Regions from separate parts of the Paenibacillus sp. NPDC058898 genome, predicted to be linked through region 1. Evidence: a T-box and tRNA genes for the amino acid it is inferred to sense, from the RefSeq annotation. Region 1 holds a T-box; the other holds one or more tRNA genes.
The links. A T-box is a leader RNA that pairs with one kind of tRNA and senses whether it is charged. The one in region 1 lies ahead of metG (methionine--tRNA ligase), so its partner is inferred to be a tRNA-Met.
Positions count from the first base shown of each region.

Region 2: it has a tRNA-Met gene. The T-box ahead of metG (methionine--tRNA ligase) is inferred to sense a tRNA for this amino acid. The anticodon was not compared.

Region 1 is NZ_JBMOSM010000020.1:34,321-39,828, reverse strand. Features, by position in the region: gene metG (methionine--tRNA ligase) at 332-1,972, opposite strand; T-box leader at 2,019-2,289, opposite strand; gene ACOZB4_RS30970 (RNA polymerase sigma factor) at 2,340-2,783, opposite strand; gene ACOZB4_RS30965 (ArsR/SmtB family transcription factor) at 3,045-3,962, shown strand; gene pdxA (4-hydroxythreonine-4-phosphate dehydrogenase PdxA) at 4,130-5,134, opposite strand; gene ACOZB4_RS30955 (four-carbon acid sugar kinase family protein) at 5,131-5,508, opposite strand, start outside.
Region 2 is NZ_JBMOSM010000004.1:335,577-341,084, reverse strand. Features, by position in the region: tRNA gene ACOZB4_RS13525 (tRNA-Ile) at 143-213, opposite strand; gene ACOZB4_RS13520 (hypothetical protein) at 353-559, opposite strand; gene ACOZB4_RS13515 (hypothetical protein) at 664-825, opposite strand; gene ACOZB4_RS13510 (hypothetical protein) at 1,209-1,796, opposite strand; gene ACOZB4_RS13505 (YjcZ family sporulation protein) at 2,356-2,466, opposite strand; tRNA gene ACOZB4_RS13500 (tRNA-Ile) at 2,816-2,889, opposite strand; tRNA gene ACOZB4_RS13495 (tRNA-Met) at 2,945-3,021, opposite strand; gene ACOZB4_RS13490 (hypothetical protein) at 3,104-3,268, opposite strand; gene ACOZB4_RS13485 (DUF4176 domain-containing protein) at 3,307-3,471, opposite strand; gene ACOZB4_RS13480 (hypothetical protein) at 3,474-3,608, opposite strand; gene ACOZB4_RS13475 (hypothetical protein) at 3,601-4,407, opposite strand; gene ACOZB4_RS13470 (TetR/AcrR family transcriptional regulator) at 4,625-5,209, opposite strand; gene pyrE (orotate phosphoribosyltransferase) at 5,417-5,508, opposite strand, start outside.

The DNA of each region.
Region 1 (5,508 bases):
GGAACCACTGTCCTTAAAAAGTCACGACCCATTCAAAAAACTTAGATTTCTTGAATTTTTGATTTTTTGATTCTTTGAGTCCGCGACCCTTGATACTTCCATTCCTCGATTCTCGATTCTCGGTTCCCGATATCCTGATTAATCGCCTCTACTATTAATTCCTTAATTCCTTGGACTCAGCTCCCTAGATCCTTATATCCCTTGATCATGCTCTTATGTTACCTAGCAGGGTCATCGTACCAATTGCATCATGACGACAATAGCTCCTCACGGCCTCCCAACTCCATCTGACTCGCTCTTTGGGGTTTGGGGGAAACGGAGAGCTCCCTCATCAGAGGGATAACTCCCCCAGCCTGCGCGTTTCCTCCTCAATCCGGCTGGTATCGATCCGCTCAAACAAAAGCTCGACGTCATGAATCGGCCTGCCAGCCGGAACACGGCACCACTCCCACACAGGCTGCTCCAGCGAGAGAAAACTTCGTATCCTATCGCAAGAGAACGGAATAAACGGCTGCAGCAGGTTCGCCAAATTGGCAATGATCTGAACGCAGGTGTACAGCGTTGTCCCGCACGCTTCGCGATCCTCCTTGACCTGAATCCACGGCTTCTGTTCATCAAAATATTTGTTCGCCATGCGCACCACGCTGAAGATTGACTCCAACGCTTCCTTCAGTCGCCCACCCTCAATGAGCGCCCCGGACTCGCAGTACAATGCCTCAACCCTGCTCTGCCACTCTTCAGATATACAGCCCTCGGGCACTTTCCCACCAAACGATTTATTCACAAACACCAAAGTACGGTTGACGAAATTCCCAAATGCGCCAAGCAGCTCGCCATTGTGGCTGTGAATGAACTCCCTCCAGGAGAAATCGGCATCCCGCTTCTCGGGGCCGTTCGCAATGAGAAAGTAACGAATGGAGTCCGGTTGATAACGGCTTAACAAATCCGGCACCCATATGGCCCAATTCCGACTGGTCGAGAACTTCTTCCCTTCCAGCGTCATGTACTCGCAAGATATGATTCGGTCCGGCAAATGCAGGTCACCTGCCCCCTTCAGCAGCGCTGGCCAGATCAGCGTATGAAACGGGATATTATCCTTCCCATGAACATAGTAAGCGGTAATCTCATCCCTCCCCTTGAGCCAAAAGGATTCCCAATCGCCGCCCGTTTCCGCGGCCCACTGCTTGCTAGCGGATAAATAGCCGCTGACCGCTTCGATCCAGACATAGATTTTCTTATCCTCAAAGCCCGGAACGGGGACATCCACGCCCCAGGTCAGATCCCGCGTAGCCGCCCGGTCCTGAAGCCCTTCCTCCAAGTATCTTCGGGTCAATTGCACAGCATTATCCCGCCAGCCTCGGGCGTTATTCAAATCATCCGCCAGCTCAGCCTGGAAATGTGACAGCGCTACGTAAAAATGCTCGGTGGGCCGCTCCACCGGAGGGTTTCCGCAGATTTTGCAGGTCCTATTCGTCAGGTCGGACGGATCAAGTATGGTGGAGCAGGCGTCGCACTGATCCCCACGGGCCCTGCTGCCGCATACAGGACAATCTCCTTCCACGTAGCGGTCCGGCAAAAACCGCTGATCGGTTTCGCAATACGTTTGCTGTATAGTTTTTCGATACAGATGGCCGTTTTCCAGCAGTTTAAGAAACAGCTCCTGCACCACGGCGTGATGAAACGCCTGATCGGTTCGAGTGTACAAATCGTAGGAGAAACCCAGCTGTTTAAAGCAATCCACGAACTCACCATGATACCGATCCGCAATATCCCCGGGAGCCACGCCCTCCTGAATGGCTTGAACCGCCACGGGCGTTCCATGACAATCACTGCCGGATACGTACAGGACCTGATCGCCTTTCGCGCGGAAATAACGCGCCAACACGTCTCCAGGCAGCAAACTTGCAAGCCTCCCTAAATGTAATGACCCGTTGGCATAAGGCCAGGCACCGCCGATAAAAATGTTCGTCATATCAATCATCCTCCTTTTTTTGGACAACAAAAAAAGCCCTCATCCCAAAAGGGACGAGAGCTTGCCGCTCACGTGGTACCACCCAATTTCATTCATGCCTTGCGGCATTCACCTCTTTAGGTACGACGCCATATATCGCGTGTATACCCTAGCACGTTAACGGGTGCGGGATCCGGTACAGCCTACAACCCTCTGCAGGGTTTCGGTGCACAGCTCAGAGACCATATTCCCAAGGTTCTTTCCTTACCCCTTTTCACCAACCGGGGCTCTCTGTTCAAAGACGTTACCAAGGTACTCTTTCTCTTCATTGCTTTTGTTTAACATTATTCAAGTTACTGGAAATCATACCCGAACTTTATGAATGAAGTCAAGGGGACGGATGCGCATCCTTTCTTGCCCTTTCCCGGCCATCCCGTATCGCTCCCAGCTTCTTCCCCAGCATCATCTTCAGTTTCTTGCGGGCTCTGCTCATGCGGTTCCGTACATTTTCAGGCTCAATTTGGAGCACTTCGGCAATTTCCAAAGTGTTGAAATCCTCGTAATAATACAAATACATCGGCTGTCTTAGGGTTTCAGGCAGAGTAAGCACAGCAGATAACAGTTCGTCATGGTTCTCCTCGCTATTCATCATCGATTCAGGCGCCTCCATGGCGCACTCGCTTAAACGATTCTCCGAAAAAAAGTCCATCGGTTCCAGCTCCGTTTCCTCGTAGGTTGATCGATTCTTCCTTGTTCCCCTTAGTTTCAACTTCGGGCCCTGTTCGTGACCGGTTGTATTGGTCGTCTCTTCCTCGAGAAGATGCGTGCCCACAAATTTACCGGGTCATGCCTAGATTTCCAGGACTCTCTGGCCGTTCGATCTACTTCCATCTGCTGCTGCCTGATGAGATATTCCGCAACAAACCAATTGTTCATCTCCAGTCTCTCCCCTCGCCGCCCATTAGTTCATATTTTTTTGAACTATATTTTTAAGTTCAATTATATATGAACATAATAAAAGTTCAATATTTATTTTCACCACGATGTGGTATCATAAAAATGGAATGATGTGTACTTGAAGGAGAGATTGATCATGACCGTTATCCGAATTGACTATTCGCCTGTTCACGAGCTGGTCACCAGCTTATTCGCATATACAGATAATAAAAACCAAATGCATGATCTAGGAAATAAGTGGAGGAAAGAAATTCAGAAGAAACTGTCTGCATCTTTTACGGATAAGCTCGAAGAGCTGGACCTGTTCGAGCTTATTGCTTATCTGCACCTGGCTATCGTAGACAGCCCGGAAAAAGACAACGTCGAAAGGTTTCTTGCCTGGTTTGCCGATTTGGGAGAAGGCCTATTGTATGAAATCCTGGCGCCTTATCTTGAAGACGGGTTTCCGATGGGACTTAAAACATTCCGGGATCTCAGCCATGAGATCATGACGGAGTGGCACCGGGCCTATACAATAACGCCGGAAATTCACGACTTGCTGGGACGTTCCGCTGCCCGCATGGAGCAGCTAAGCCGGGAGCTCCCCTACATTGATCTGATTGATGAGGCAACAAGCGGAATTGTGCTCGATCCTGAAGATGAATACAACGCCATTCTTCTTATCCCTACCTATCACATCAAGCCGTTAAACCGGATGGACTACGTGAGCAACCAACAACTCATTATCAGCTATGCCGTAGATGATGAGCAGGTGGACGAGGATACACCCACCAGTCAGCTGCTGCGGATGACCAAGGGGTTGGCTGACGAGAAGCGGCTGGTACTGCTGCACATCCTGGCTAAAGGGCCCGTTACATTTACCGAATTGCAGCAGAAAACCGGCCTTTCAAAGAGCAACCTGCACTATCATCTATCCCTGCTTAAAACCGCGGGTCTCCTGCGCATGCATTTCAAAATGCCGAATGAGCGATATAAATACAGTGCAAGACCTGAATCCTTCAATCAGCTGAAAGCGTTCTTGGAGTCTTACGTGTTTGGATTATCCCAGTCATGAGGAACGAATTCCGTTACAGCAAACAGACTTGAGGAACAATAAAAAAGATGACCCCACAGGTGGAGTCATCTTTTTGTCATGGACAGCTTGATTCCTGCGGAATCTTCTGCTGTCACTTCGATTAAAAAGGTAATGGCGGCCGCTATACCCGCCCATTAACAACATCATTAGACTTTAGGCGCCAGCTCCGCCGCCTGACGGATCGCTTCCATCAAGCTTTTCTCGTCGGCGATGCCTTGCCCGGCAATGTCGAACGCCGTACCGTGATCGACGCTGGTGCGGATAATCGGAAGGCCAACGGTAATGTTGACGCCTGCATCCAAGCCAAGCACTTTGACGGGACCATGCCCCTGATCGTGATACATAGCCACTACGATGTCAAAGTCACCGCGAACCGTCCGGAAGAACAGCGTATCGGCCGGCAGCGGGCCTACGACCTGGATTCCTTCTGCCTGTGCCTTCTCGACGCCCGGTATGACTTTCTCTTCCTCTTCGCCATATCCGAACAATCCGTTCTCGCCTGCGTGAGGATTGATTCCGCAAACGGCAATCCGCGGAGCGGCGATGCCGGACTTCTGCAGTGTCTCATGAGCAAGCTTAATGACATGGTATACGCGCTCCGGGTTTATCGAACGGACAGCGTCGATGATGCCAACATGCGTCGTAACGTGAATGACCTTCAGATTTGGTGCAGACAGCATCATGGAGTAGTCCGTGGTTCCGGTCAAATCCGCCAGAATCTCCGTATGGCCCGGATATTTATGGCCCCCTTTATGCAGGGCTTCCTTATTCAGCGGTGCGGTGCATATAGCCTGAATTTTATGATCCTTCGCCAATTCGATGGCCGTCTCCAAAAATTTAAACGCGGCGTGTCCAGCTTCCGGAGCAACTTGTCCAATCGGCAAGTCCGCTGGCAGCAGATCCAGATCAAGCACATGAACCGTGCCAAAACGGTAGTCCACCTGCTCGAGCTCATCGGCAGTAATCGCTTCGATAGCCAAGTCACTGCCCACGAAAGACTTTGCCCGCTCCAATATCTTCACGTCCCCGATCACAACCGGGTGGCTGATATGATACATCTCCTCATTCATGAGGCTCTTGAGTATAATTTCAGGACCTACGCCTGCGGCGTCTCCCATTGTAATCCCGATAACCGGTTTATGCTGGCTCATGTTCTCACCTTTTTCTTATTTGTTATATAGTGCAAGGAATCTACCAGGGATTGATCATTTCCGAACCCCCCGGCTTTGGTGACGGTCCAGTAACCTTTCTCCATGCCCTGAAGCCTTCCGAACGGCAGGCCGGGCTCTACTTCCGAATACAGCTGCATTTCTCCCATTCCAAGTTCGATACAGATAGCCTTAGCCGTATCACCGCCGGTTAATACCAACCCTTGGATCTCAGCGTATGCCTGTAAAATGGCTTTTGTCATTCTTCCGAGTCCCAGCGAGATCGCTTCGCTTACCTCGGTTGAAGATAATCCTCGCTCATCCCCTGCTTCTTTTGCAAGTCTGCGGTTTTCTTCCGAAGCGTCCACGTACAGGAC
Region 2 (5,508 bases), on a different contig from region 1:
TGAGAAACGAGGACGAAAAATAGTCGTTTTTTAAAATTTAAAAAAGAACCCTACATTTAAATTTTCACCATAATATTTTTACTCAACGGAACAGCCCTATGAACAGCAAAAGACCCTTGCATCGCAAGGGTTTTCGATAAAGTGGGCCCTGAGGGACTCAAACCCTCGACCAGTCGGTTATGAGCCGACCGCTCTAACCAACTGAGCTAAGGAAAACGTTTTTGCGGGGTACAGCCAGTTTAGTTACTTCATTATATATAGGTTTAGAACTGCAAATGTTTTCGTGTGTTTTTATGTTTCGTCAGCAATTGCGTTAGACCACTAGCCGTCAAAGTTTATAGTTTTATAATTCCTATACGAGAGGTGATTGAATCAATGTCGTAAAATTGAATTGGTGTACGTGACCATCGTTTAATGTAGTGTGCCGATCTGCTCCTTCTTCAGCCAGCTTGGTACTACCTTCAAATTCATGTACATGTCTCTGTACCTTTACGCGTCTCTTCACCTGTTTTGTAGATGTTATTCTAACCTTCTTTATTGCTGGCCGTTTCATCTGCATTCGTTGTGTGCCTCCTTAAATTTAAACGACTTACAACATCCTATTTAGACATACATGGTTATGTGCAAGGCCATTATTAGGACTACTCTAATAGTTTTTATAGTTCATCCTTCTGGCAATTCGATATCTATTTCAACCAGCTTCTTAAGATCATCCACTGTCTTATTCTCGATCCGGCCGTCCTGAAAATCCTTTACCCTTTTGGCTATTCCGGCTTTGAAGAGCTCGTGCAGCATTAGCAAATTCTTACTCTCAAGTGTTCCCATTGTCGTTCCTCTCGGCGTTCAGTTATGATGGAGTGCGAGATAACGGATGTCAGCTAAATTGCTGCGCTCGGCGGGCCGCTATCTCAGCCGGGGGATACCCTGGACTAAGGGGAGGACGTGTCAGCGTCCTCCTTTTAATATGTCTTGGCATAAGAAAAACCGCCCAATCATTAGGCGGTTTGTTCTAAACTATAGTGTCCCATTTGCTCAGTCAGCTTAGTACGTCGATGAGGAGCACATCATTTAAAAAAACTCGGTCATCAAAAAAGTCGTCTACTCCTCAACATACCGGTTGCGGCGAATTAAAGTCGAACATGGCGATGATTACGACATCGGCAACGTTATAGCGTTCGCAACCGATTGAACTTAGAGCTACTACCGGACTAATTTTCTAGTCCAATTTCGATACGTGCAAGGACACCTGCTGGATTATCTCCGCTTCTGTTTGCATTTGACGGGAAGTTAAAAGCGGCGATCACAATATCATTTGTACCTCTCCGAAGGAAACGCCTAATATTAAACGATCTTCCCGGATTAAAGAATGAAACATTGTCCTGCGGATTGTCGATAACTACCGGCCGTCCATTTATTAAAACGATGGCAAAGTTATCAACGGACAGGAATAAGCTAGCTCTCTCAATATCGTCTCTAATCGTAAATCTTCTGGCGACCACAGCAGCAGGACCGTTAGGGTCATTTCTTCCCCAAACGTACGATTCACCAGATTGCGGCGCTACCCATGCCGGATTTCGCTCGATTTCAAGTGCGTTTACCCAGTTTCGATTCGTACTTATTCTCCTAGTTCTTTGACTAATAACAACCGGATTTTGTGCATTCAATGATCTTTGTGCGGCAATCATCGTTCTCATTGCCTTTGCAACGCTACTCGCCCGGATTCCGTTAAGTCTTCTAGGCGCTTGTAGTTGTTTGGCCGTACTATTTGCCTTTCCTAGTACTGTTCTTTTGTGCATTTTATGCTTCCTCCTTTTTTATCAACGAATCTTAACATATATATGAGTCCATGGATTTAATGGATCTGGACAAATGATTAGTCAAATCGCTCAATTTCCTCAAATGAAAATAGCCCCCCGTAAAAACGGAGAGCTGTCTCACATTTTGCTTGGTGACCATAGAATCAAACCAGCTACATAGAGTTCTTGCCGATCATCCAGGTCAACAACTGACACCTCCAGCTCTGATAGCCCAGCTCATGAACCATGATCTTATACCGTTGATGCCCTGTTGGTTTCTATATATGGATGCACGACAAATAAGGGGCACACGCCAACGCTGTGCCCCTTCTCTACTATTTTCTGCCCTTGTCACGATATCATGTTCGCAGACAAATAAACATGCCTTACAGCACTGATCTCCTCGTTGTTTGATGTTCAGTTTATGTACAATGAACTTAATCAAAAACGGGGACGGAAAGTGGCCGTCCCCGTTTACCGAATTGGGGATACCGCATGGGTGCAGTATCGTAATTGGTGAATTAAATTAATTCAATGAATGCTTCATTCAGGTGCTTAGTTAAATCCAAAAAGTTCCCAAGATAATAACCAAGAGAATAAATAAAACCAGAACAGTACCTACTGGATTCCCGTATCCGCCATAACAAGATTTTTCGTAACTCACCGATATTTACCTCCTTGCTTTGTGGAATGGTACAGTTTATGTACATAGACGGACTTAGTCTGGACATTTCGGCAATCATGATCAGAATGTGCTAATGTACCATAAATAGGACTGGGAGGGGTTCTTTACATCGCGGTCTACTTGAAGAACGGACGTATTAGCCATACTCTCAGTGCCTTCAGCTATCTGAAAGTCGCAGTTGAACGCCTTGGAATGACCACAGCAATGTTCAATGAACGATACTGTCGATCAATAGCTGCCGTTAGCAAATGCGTTTTTCACCATAGTTTTTCACTCAACTAAACAGCCCTATAAACAGCAAAAAACCCTTGCATCGCAAGGGTTTTCGATAAAGTGGGCCCTGAGGGACTCGAACCCCCGACCAGTCGGTTATGAGCCGACCGCTCTAACCAACTGAGCTAAGGGCCCTGAACATACATGTACACATAAACATAAGGACGTCATACATACATCGTTTAAAAATTGGTTGCGGGGGCAGGATTTGAACCTGCGGCCTTCGGGTTATGAGCCCGACGAGCTACCGAACTGCTCCACCCCGCGTCAATGCTGTATCAAACAGCGACAAGAATAAATATACACCATTTCCCTATAATAAGTCAAGTGCTGTTTTAATGGAATTTTCTCAAGGCATAAACCGCACGCCATAGCGACCCTTTTTGGAACGGTAAACCTCCACCATCCGCGGATCATGGTACCCGAACAGCCAGCCATCCTGCTCCAAACGTTTAGCGAAGCAGCCCGCCTGAAATTTGCTTGTATACAGCTTTCCGTAATATACCCAGTTCATCCTATGCGACTCCTTACCCGAATGATAATGTAATGCTGTCATATTATATCCAAACTTCCACAAAAAAACCGAAATCCAACAAACTTCTTTTGCGGCTGCTCAAGCGCCAGAATTTGCTTGCGACCGTAGATCACCAGCTTCTTCTTGCCTTCTTTCAAAATGACAATCGATCCGTTTGGCAGCTGCTGTTGTTGTTGCGTCATAATTATCCTCTCCTTTTCTTGCTCCTCCTGTGCGGTGCCGCAGGCATACGGCCCCGGTTCATTTTGTTCAGAAACGCGGCGTTCCGCTGCTCCTTCGGCAATCCCAGTACGGGATAATGAGCTTTCAGCTTATCCATATTGTTCTGGATGAAACTTAATGCGCTCAATCACCGCGCCAAGCTCCCGTATGATTTCCGTTACCGTGGCGCCCCAAATTTGATCCTGTTCGCCTTCATTGCGAATCAGCCAATTGGAATGCTGTCCTCTCAACAGTTCGATTCCCTGTATTCGGCAGTTCAGATCCGGACAATAGTACGCTGTAAAGGTAGCGTATCTCTCCGGATGGATGACACAATCGGCCAAGGCGGAGACAACCGATTCCGGGTAGCCTTGGGCAAGCAAGTACTTGCGAGGCTCCTGCTCCCCTTGCTCGTCACTCATCCATTGCTGAAACCAGCCTTTAGGCATTGCCAATGGAGCTGTATCACGGTTCTTCCGGTCCTCCAGCTGCAGATGATTGATGATTTTAAGCCAAGCTTCCGAAGGGGTTCCCAGCGCTTCCAGCACATAGACTCTCTCACCGTCAGGCTCGCTTTCAATATCGGCCTTTACCACCAGACTTGAACTGTAATAAATGAAACACTCCTTCGGCTCCTTGTCGGAACCGGACACCCTCATATGTATCGTTAACAGGGTCCGGCTGCATACTTCTATGTATTCCAGCAGTTCCTGCACAAGAACTGGCTCGCTGTCACCCGTATCAATCAAGTCTTTCTCCTGCAGCTCCTGCTCAATCTTGGCCACTTCTATGGGCATCTCCTCGGTCAACGTTCCACGAAAAGGGTCCTCTAACCCAATAACAGCCCGCGCACCGACAATGCCAGTTAGTACAAAGAATTGTTTGCCGGTCAGTTGGATCCTTGACGGAATTTCCAAAGATCTCTCCTCCTTACGGTCAGCCCCGCCTATTTTGTGTTAAAATCTGAAGTTATCATTACTATTATAGGTGAGACATCTCCTTGCCCTCTACCAAGTCGTGGCCCTAAATTTATAGGAACATATACTCAAATCAGCCGATTTTCAAACTGCTCAACAGTAAAATTTCATAAAAAAACATTCCCGGGTCGAAATCACCTCTGGAATGTTCTTGTACTCATGTTAGATTAGACGGATCTTCCTGCTGGATAATACCGTGATAAAGAATCGTCATCAGCTGTTCACTGATCACGTTCAGGCTCCCCAGACCATGGTACCATTCGTTCCGGGCTGTAAATTCCTTGATAAAAGTAAGGAACGCAACCAATACCTGGGGAGAGATGTCTTTCCGTATCTGTCCAAGCTGCTGGCCTTTAAAGATCAGCATTTCAAATTCCGGAACAACGAATTTCTGGTTGAATTGGAGCAGCTTGTCCATCTGCTCCGGGAATTTGGCCAGATCCGCCACAAATTTCTGCGAGACAAACGCCGAAAATTTGTGCTGATCCTTGTAGAAGACGGTTAACGCCTCAAGCGGATCTTTTGCCTGGTCCATCATATCGCGGTAAATCGCCATGAGCTCGTCAACCATCCGGTCCACGACATGATCCAGTAAGCCCTCTTTGCTCTGATAGTAGTTATAAATCGTCATCTTGGAAACGGGGACCGCTTCGGCAACCTGCTCCATACTCGTCTGTAAAATCCCCTGCTCCAAAAACAACCGCTTCCCGGCTTCAAGCACTGCTTCTTTCTTAGCATTCATCTGTTAGACTATATCCCTTCTATATCAGCATAAGGACACCGATGGCTGGCTACCAGCCGCGTACAGTCCTAATGTAACGATCCAGCCTGCCGCTGTCAACCCGGCACCCACCATGGATTGTCTTCGCCACATTACAATAAAAAAAGCCGTCGCTCTGCGATAACTCACAAAGACGACAGCCTGATGATCTTAGCTGGTATAAGTTGTTTACACGCCAAAGGAAGTTGGATTCGATCTCCAGGATTGAAGAAGCTCCACATCCTGTTCCTGAATCCGATTCTCGGATAGCGCAACATCAA